One region of the Mycobacterium sp. Panama NTM2 genome, then DNA from elsewhere that is predicted to be linked to it. Evidence: predicted binding sites of a transcription regulator. Region 1 holds the regulator's gene; the other holds the start of a gene.
The links. Region 1 encodes LexA, which represses DNA repair genes until DNA is damaged. Its sites were predicted from a motif close to CGAACANNTGTTCG; they were not measured.

Region 1 (4,586 bases):
TCGTCCGCGGCCCGATCAACGCTGCCTGGGATCAACTCGGAGGCTCGTCGGGAGTCCTGGGTGTCCCCGCCGAGGACGAAACGTACGACGGTGCGGTGGTGACGCAGAAGTTCACCGGTGGCCAGATCTCCTACGACGGACGTACCAAGACCTTCACCACCGACCCGGCCGACCTGGCCGGGCAGCTCACCGATCTCTCCGTGCCGGACGACCCGGTCTCGGCGATCAACGCCGCCCGCCGGGCCGCCGGGGGTCCGCTCGGTCCGTTGGGCGCCAGCGAAGGAGAGCCCTACAAGATCGGTGCCGACGGTCTGGGTCAGGACTTCGTCAACGGCAAGATCTTCTACAGCCCGGCCACGGGCGCGAACGTCGTCACCGGTCAGGTACTCGCCAAGTACGAAAGAGTGGGCGGCCCCGAGGGAGACCTGGGATTCCCGATCACCGGCGAGAAGGACGGCGGAGTCGCTCCGGCGAGCCGCATGAGCAGCTTCGCCGCAGCGGACAAGCCGGTGATCTTCTGGACTCCCGACTACGGTGCCGTGATCGTGCGGGGCGCCATGAACGCCGCGTGGGAGAAGCTCGGCGGGGCCACGGGTGAGCTCGGTGTCCCGGTCGACGATCAGACCCAGAGCGGGGACGAGATCACCCAGAAGTTCAGCGGCGGCGCGATCACCTACGACACCGCCACCAAGCGGTTCAGCACCGAACCGCCGAACCTCGCCCAGCAACTGGCCGGTCTCGAGGTTCCGGGAGAGCAGGCGGCCGAGGCCACCCCCGCGGCGCAGGGGGACTCCGGTTCCGGTTCCGGGGTTCGGTGGACGTGGTGGTGGCTGCTGGCGATCATCCCAATTCTGCTGATACTCGCGGTGGTCGGGCTGGCGGTTGCCCGGCGTCGACGCCGCGAGCACGACGACGCATACGCACTGCCTGCCTACGACCGGGATGATCTGGATGACCGGGATGGCCTGAACGAGGGCCACGACCACGACTACGAGCCCGCGAACTCCGAGGTGGGGGAGGACGCGTTGTTCGGCGACCGCTACGCGCGGGAGGGTCTGGGGTCGGTGACCCCAGCCGGCGGCCATGAACCGAGTGGGCTGAGCCTGTGGGGGCTCGGTGAGTCGACCGCCACCGACCAGTCCGAGCCGACCGATCACGGCGACGATCCCTTCGTCGAGCAGGACGACCCCGATGCGATCGACACCGCTCCGACTCGGGTTCAGTCGGCGCCCGAACACGACTTCGTGCAGCCGGCGGCAGAAGAGTCCCCAGCTGACGAGCAGGTGTACGACGCGCCGGTGACGGTGGACGACCACGATCCTGACCGCGATCACGACGCCGCCACGTCGGCTCTGACCGCCGCCCCGTTGATCGCTCCGATGCTCGAGCGGGACGAGGTCACCGACACCGGCAGGCACGCCCGCATCGACGACGACGACATCGCACCGATGGGCACGGCGCTGCATCTGCCCCTCGACGATCCCGACGCGATTCCCGACGGGTATCCGATCAAGGCCGACACCAGATCAGGTCTGTACTGGAGTCCCGGCAGTGCCGATTACGACGAGGTGCGGGCCGAAATCTGGTTCGCCACAGAGGAGATCGCGCGCACCAACGGGTTCGTCCGCGGAGGCTGACGAACCCCGTCGGTGACGGTCAGATCTTGCGGATGACGGTCACGACCTTGCCGAGAACGGCAGCGTCGTTGCCGGGGATGGGGTCGAACGCCGGGTTGTGCGGCATGAGCCAGACTTGACCCTTGGTTCGTTTGAACGTCTTGACGGTCGCTTCACCGTCGATCATGGCCGCGACGATGTCACCGTTGTCGGCGACGTTCTGCTGCCGCACGACGACCCAGTCGCCGTCGCAGATCGCTGCGTCGACCATCGACTCACCCACGACCTTCAGCAGGAACAGGGAGCCCTCCCCGACGAGCTCCCGGGGTAGCGGGAACACGTCCTCGACGGCCTCCTCCGCGAGGATGGGACCGCCGGCCGCGATGCGTCCGAGCACCGGCACGAACGTGGGCTCCGGCAGCGTGTCCGAGCCGGAGACCTCCGTCGTGATGACCGGAGGCGCCACGACCTCGTCGAGGCCGCGCACGTCGACGGCCCTGGGACGGTTGGGATCCCGACGCAAATAGCCCTTGCGTTCCAGCGTGCGCAGTTGGTGTGCCACCGATGAGGTCGACGTCAGGCCGACGGCGTCGCCGATCTCCCGAATGCTCGGTGGGTAACCGCGGGTGGTCACCGAAGAACGGATGACCTCGAGGATGGTGCGTTGACGTTCGGTCAGGCCTGACCCGCGGTCACGTCGGTTGGCGGAGTCCGGACCGGCCGTGGTGTCGCTGCTGTCGTCGCTCATGGTCACGAATGTAACGCGCGACGCACGCGTAATCAAACATGTGTTCGAGGCGTGTCGTCCGGTACCTGATCGGGAGGATGTGGCCGGATCGACGTGTCGGTGCCCTCCGTTAGCGTTCGCAACAGTTCGATCACGTGTTCTATTCATCGAACACATGATCGAGTAAGGTTCGAACACAAGAGCGAATCCCGGAGCGAAAGGCAGTCAGATGACCGTTCTCCACACGCCCGATGTCCGTCAGTCCGCAGGCCGGTGTGCCCGTCCTGTGCGGATCGGCCCGGCCAGCGCGGCCGCGCTGAACGGGCGGACCGTCAGGGCGCGCCGGCAGCGCCGCCGCCAGCGGCCTGGAGGCGCTCCGCTGCAGTACCGCGGCAGCGGCGTGCTCGTGTCGCGGGCCTCGCATCGCCGCCGTCCCATCACGCCCGCGGCCACGGTTCTGCTGGCGCTCGTGGCCGGGGCGATCACGCTGTGGCTGGGCCTGGTGGCTCAGGCCGGTGGCGTGGTCGGGCCGCAGGCAGAGGTTCCTGGCCGGCTGGCAGTCGTCCAGGTGCACACCGGAGAGTCGTTGCAGCAGGTCGCTCAGCGCGTCGCTCCGCATGCGCCGGTGACCGATGTGGTCGCCCAGATCCGCGAACTCAACCAGCTCGAGACGGTCGCGCTGACCGCCGGTCAGACGTTGATCGCACCGATCGCCTGAGCGCGGACGAGCAGTCTCGCCGGTAGGCAGCGCCGTGGCGATCGTGGACATCTCGGTCTGGAACGCGCCGATGGGTCCTGTGCTGAGCTGCGTGCCGTCGCCGCAGGTACGCTCGAAGGCGTTCGAAGTGGTCCGTCGGTGCGGTGAAGGAGCGGTGGTGCACTGTCCGTTCTGCCGTCACCCGGATTCTCGGGTCGTCGATTCCCGAGAAACCGATGAGGGCCAGGCAATCCGCCGTCGCCGCTCGTGTCCTGAATGCGGGCGCCGGTTCACCACGGTCGAAACCGCTGTGCTGGCGGTGGTGAAGCGCAGCGGCGTCACGGAACCGTTCAGTCGCGAGAAGGTGATCAAGGGTGTGCGGCGGGCCTGCCAGGGACGGCAGGTCGATGACGACGCACTCAATCTGCTGGCGCAGAAGGTGGAGGACGCCGTGCGCGCCACCGGATCTCCCGAGGTGCCGAGTCACGAAGTGGGACTGGCGATCCTGGGTCCCCTGCGCGATCTCGACGAAGTGGCCTACCTGCGATTCGCCTCGGTGTATCGGTCCTTTTCCTCGGCCGAGGATTTCGAGCGCGAGATCGAGGCTCTGCGTGCGCACCGCGAGGTGTCGGCGAACGGCTGAGGCCGCTCAGTCGAGCTCGCGGTGGCCGTCCTCGACCACCCGCCCGGCCACCCGCACCCATCCTTCGGGGCTCCACACCGTGTGGATCACCGAGCCGCGGCCCTGCACGATGGTCAAGTCGCGGCTCAGGTATTCAGTGATACGCACGGCCGCTGCGCCCGTCGCCTCGTCCTCGCGAATGCCGAGCCCCGGGGCGAACATCCGCGACTGAATGGCGCCGGCATCCCGGTCGCGCCAGGTCCACAGGTAGTACTCGTCGGCATCACCGTCGCCATAGTCGTCGGGATCGGCGGCGGCCAATGACTCGAGGTCGTCGATGTCGTAGATCGCGAACTCCGGGGCCCATTCGGCCCGTGCGCTCACCGTGGTCAGGGCATCGCTGTACTCGACCTGGACGAGCCCGGCAGGCACCTGCAACGTCCGGATCGGTGTGCCCCGCTGCTTGAGCCACCATGCCGCACCGACGGTCGGATGCCCGGCGAACGGCAACTCGGTGGTCGGAGTGTGGATATGAGCATGCGCCGTGCGGCTGCCGGACTCGGGCATGGTGACGAAAATCGTTTCGCTGTAGCCCAATTCGGCTGCAATGCGCTGGCGGTCCGCAGGGGACACGGTAGCGGAGTCGATGACGCCCAGCGGGTTACCGAAGTCGCCCTGCTCGTCGGTGAAGACCCGCAGCACAGTCACGTCGATGGCCATGAACCGATGCTACGACGAGGACGCGCCGTGGCGGCGACGCTGAGACGACAGTCCTGCTCAGGTGGCGCTGCGCTCGTCGGCGCCCATCGCATCGAGCACCGCGACGCGGGTGTCCACCGAGCCCGACAGAGCGCTCTCCTCGATCCCGGTTCGCAGCAGCGAGCGCAGATACTCCTGGTCGTACACCGCGGGCTGGGTGCCGTC
Region 2 (4,586 bases), 1.5 Mb from region 1:
TCCGCTCTGGCCTCGGCTCGCTTCTGGCGTTGCTCGGCCACCCGGTCGGCGATGCCCTTGACCGTGTCCGACAGCGACGTGCGCTCGGTGCTGCGGTGCTTGCCCACCGGCCGCGTGTCGAGCGTGGCCGAGTCGCCCCGCGGAGAATCCGACTGGGACTGGGACGGGCGTGAGACGGACGCCCCGGTGTCGTCGGCATACGCCACGCCCTGCCCGGTGATGATCGCGGTCCCCACTCCCAGGGCGATCGCCAGGCCGCCCACGCGACCGATATAGCTAGCAGCACTCATGACACAACCTCCGCCGTCACCATCGGAAACGGGGCAGACACTACGCCGACGACGCGATGATCACAGCGAAATCCGGCCAGAGATTTATGACAGCGTCAATTGTCCGAGGCTGACACTTTCCGCCTCAGCCACAACAGCATTGACGCTGCGCCGTGACCGGCAGATCACGCCAGGTCATGTATCAGCGAACGGCCACCGGGGGTTCTTCGGCAAACGCCTCGGACTGCCGGTGAGATACGGTGACCCCGAAAGCGTCGGGGGAGGATACGGGAACATGGCGAAACATCGCAGGAGCGGTCGGGGCAAAGCCGGCGTCGTCAGCGCAGCCGCGATCGGGGTCGCAGCAACGGTCGCCGGTGTCGCAGGCGTGCAGCCGACAGCGCTCTCGGCACTTCCGGTGGACCTGTCCGCACTGATCGTGGTGGGCAGCTCGACCCATCCGGATGGCAGCGGCAACGAGAACTTCTTCGAGGGTCTGTTCAACCAGGCGCCGTACAACCCCGGCGGCCAGCCGGGTGCCGATCTGATCGGCGTGCCCTTCGGTGGCGGCCCCGCGGCGATCGACGCGGCGCTTCAGGCGCACTCGGGTGAAGCCAACGCGGTTCTCGCGTCAGGGTGGGGCGCCGCGAACGCCAGCGTGGTGCTGTCGCGCCTCGATCGCCACCAGGATCCGGCGCTGCCCTCGAGCGTGTTCGTCCTCGACAACAACGTGTCGCGGCCCGATGGCGGATTCGGCACGCGTTACCCGTGGTTCTCGCTCATCGGGGTCAACCCGTTTCCCTCGCCGGTGGACACCGCCGCTGCCGCGGTGGTCGACATCGCCTACCAGTACAACTACAACTCGAATGCGCCCGCGGACCTGCTGAACCTCGTCGCCCACGTGAACTCTTTGGTCGCCTATCTGTACGGCTATCGCGAGCAGGACCAGATCGACCTTCCCGTGGACGAGGCGGGACGCCCGACCGTCTCCTGCGGCGGCGCCAGCACCTGCGCGGTGCTCGCCGGCAGCGCGGACGCAATGCCCTGTAGCGACGCGCGATGCGACGCTCCTGACGGTGACCGCGTGGTCGCCTACGTGACGACTCGCGGGAACACTACCTACGTCACCTACACCACCAAGGAATTGCCGTTGGCACGGCTGATCCGCGACGTCGTTCCCTTCGGCGACGCGATCGCCGACGTCAGCGAGCCCCTGCTTAAAGTGATCGTCGACTCGGCGTACTACGACAACAACCCGATCCCGTCCGACCCGAGTCGGTATCGGCCCGCGCGTCTCGCGCCGACGGTCGGCGAACTCGCCGAGACGGTCGCAAAAGTGCCGGGCGCGGTTCGCGACGGTCTGAAAGCCCTGTCGGACAAGGACACCGAAGCTCCTGAGGTCGAGTCGACCGACAAGGCCGAGATCGAGAAAGCCGACAGCGCCACGACCGGTGCGGAGACGCGTCGCGAGCGTCGGCTGGAGCGAATTCGAGCGCGCGCTGCCGAGCGTGAGGACGCTTCGCAATCGAAAGCCGTTCAACAGAGAGAGGTCTCGAAGACCCCGGCCGACTCACACGGTGCAGCAGACGGAGACGACGCCGATACCGCGGACTGAGGCGGATGGGCCCGTACTGGAACCACAACACCGCTTACCATCCGTGGGTACTGGCACGCGCCCACGGCCGTGACGTCCTCGACGTCGGTTGCGGCGACGGACTTCTCGTGTCGCGGCTCGCGCCGGTGGCCCGCTCCGTCGTCGGCATCGATCCCGACCCTGACGCGATTCGGCGAGCACGCGCGAGACTGGCGGACGTCGCGGGCGTATCCGTCGTCGAGAGCACGTTCGATGAAATCGCCACCACCAGTGTGCGATTCGACCTCATCACCTTTGTCGCCAGCCTGCATCATCTGGACTTGCGGCCGACACTGGCGGCCGCGAAGCAGATGCTGCGGCCCGGCGGTGACCTCGCAGTGGTCGGACTGAGCGCGAACACGACCGTCGCCGACTGGATGTGGTCCGCGTTGTGCTTGCCGGCGGTACGCCTGGGCTCGTGGTGGCACCGCGAGACGCGTGACATCGGCGTGGCCGTCGCCGATCCGCGTGAAAATCTGGCCGAGATCCGCCGCTCCGCGTCCGAGGTGCTGCCGGGTGTGACGATCCGCCGCGCGCTGTACTACCGCTACCTGATGCGGTGGACGAAGCCCCGCGACGGCTGATCCGTTTCTGTCAGTGGGTCACTGCAATCTCTTTGGCCTCAATTGCCCCAGCGGCATATGTCGTCACATCCGAGGCTCTTCTTGTCGGTGGTTCGAACTATTGTTCGAGACGTGGATGTGGTGGCGGACGCGGTGGCGGGAATGCGGGCTCAACTCGCGATCCTGCACGACGCCTGCGACGGGCTGTCCCACCGCGACCTGGTGGTTGCGATGGCGGAGGTCACGTCAGTGATCCGGTCTGTCCCGGCGCTGGAACACCAGATTCTGGCTCGACTCACTGCGGAGACGGAGCCCCGTCGGCTCGGGGAGGCATCGTGGAAGAAAGTACTCACCACCGCGCTGCGGGTGTCCGAGCGTGAGGCGAAACGACGCCTGGCTGACGCCGAGAACCTGGGGCCCCGGCAAGCCCTGACCGGCGAACCGCTGCCACCGGCCTGGGAGGCAACAGCGGCCGCGCAGGCGACCGGCGCCCTGGATGCCGAGCATGTCGCGGTGATCGCGACGTTCCACAAGGACCTGCCCGGGTGGGTCGACGTCGACACCCGCGCCGCCGCCGACCGCCAGTTGGCGTCGCTCGGTGCGGGATTGACCCCCGAGGATCTGAAGAAATCCGCCGATCGGTTGGCGGCGATGATCGACCAAGACGGTCCCGAACCCACCGACGCCGACCAGGCCCGCCGACGCGGCCTTAAGCTCGGCGAGCAGCAGGCCGACGGGATGAGCCGCCTCACCGGGTGGGTCACCCCCGAATGGCGCGCCACCTACGAAGCCATCCAGGCGAAACTCGCCGCTCCGGGGATGTCCAATCCTGATGACGAGACCCCCTGCGTCGACGCAGAGCCCGCTGACGAACAGCGCCGGTCCGACACCCGTAGTGCAGCCCAACGCAACCACGACGCGTGGCTGGCCGTCGGCCGGATGGCGCTGAGCTCCGGAGACCTCGGCTCCCACAACGGGTTACCCGTCACGGTCATTGTTTCCTTAACACTCCAAGAACTCGAGAAGGGTGCGGGGGTGGCGGTGACCGGTGGGGGTTCGCTGTTGCCGATGGCGGATTTGATCCGGATGGCCGCCCACGCCCACCATTACTTGGCGGTGTTCGATCAGCACACCAACGAGCCGCTCTACCTCGGCCGCACCAAACGACTCGCCTCCCCGGCGCAGCGGATCGTGTTGCACTCCTCCGCGCGGGGCTGCACCCGCCCCGGCTGCACCGTGCCCGGCTACTGGACCCAGGTCCACCACATCGAGGACTGGAAGCGCGGCGGGGCCACCGACATCACCAACCTCACCCTGGCCTGCGGGCCGGACAACCGCATGGTCGAGCAGACCGGCTGGACCACCCGCATCAACGACCGCGGCCAGACCGAATGGCTCCCCCCACCCGACCTAGACACCGGCCAACGCCGCACCAACGGCTACCACCACCCCGAACGCCACCTCCTGCCCGAAGACGACCACGGACCGTAGGCTGACCGGCGATGAGCACCGAAGACGTCGACCGTCGGTTGAGCCCGCGCCCCGAGTCGGGCTATGTGTACACCACCTCGTGGCGGGTCGCGACGGGAGATGTCGGCGACGACCTCAACCTGCGCCTCGACGGGGTGGCCCGCTACATCCAAGAGGTGGGTGCAGAAAACCTCGTCGATGCCGGAGAAGCGGAAGAGCACCCGCACTGGCTGGTTCAGCGCACCGTCATCGACGTCATCGAGCCGATCGAGTTCCCCAACGAGGTGACCTTCAGCCGGTGGTGCTCGGCACTGTCACTGCGGTGGTGCACCATGCGGGTGGACCTCGTCGGCAGTGACGGCGGCCGCATCGAGACAGAGGGTTTCTGGATCGCGATGAACGCCAAGACCCTGACGCCGCAACGCGCCACCGACACGCTGCTCGAGAAGTTCGGCACCACCACAACCGAGCATCGCCTCAAGTGGCGGCCGTGGCTGAAGAATCCGGAGACCATCGAACACACCGAGCCGTTCGCGTTGCGCCGCACCGACATCGATCTCTTCGAGCACGTCACCAACACGGCATATTGGCACGCGATCCACGAGGTGATGGCGCTGGCGCCCGAGGTGTGTTCAGCGCCCTACCGGGCGG

Region 2: ACXYX3_RS17345 (HNH endonuclease signature motif containing protein) is a predicted target of LexA. The motif match lies at 2,580-2,593, and genes of this name have one in related genera.

The regions. Positions count from the first base shown of each region.
Region 1 is NZ_CM135953.1:2,130,403-2,134,988, forward strand. Features, by position in the region: gene ACXYX3_RS10150 (LGFP repeat-containing protein) at 1-1,637, shown strand, start outside; gene lexA (transcriptional repressor LexA) at 1,657-2,364, opposite strand; gene ACXYX3_RS10160 (LysM peptidoglycan-binding domain-containing protein) at 2,573-3,061, shown strand; gene nrdR (transcriptional regulator NrdR) at 3,219-3,683, shown strand; gene ACXYX3_RS10170 (PhzF family phenazine biosynthesis protein) at 3,690-4,382, opposite strand; gene ACXYX3_RS10175 (alpha/beta fold hydrolase) at 4,440-4,586, opposite strand, start outside.
Region 2 is NZ_CM135953.1:3,674,006-3,678,591, forward strand. Features, by position in the region: gene ACXYX3_RS17330 (CocE/NonD family hydrolase) at 1-290, opposite strand, end outside; gene ACXYX3_RS17335 (PE-PPE domain-containing protein) at 565-1,884, shown strand; gene ACXYX3_RS17340 (class I SAM-dependent methyltransferase) at 1,890-2,486, shown strand; gene ACXYX3_RS17345 (HNH endonuclease signature motif containing protein) at 2,598-3,956, shown strand; gene ACXYX3_RS17350 (acyl-[acyl-carrier-protein] thioesterase) at 3,968-4,586, shown strand, end outside.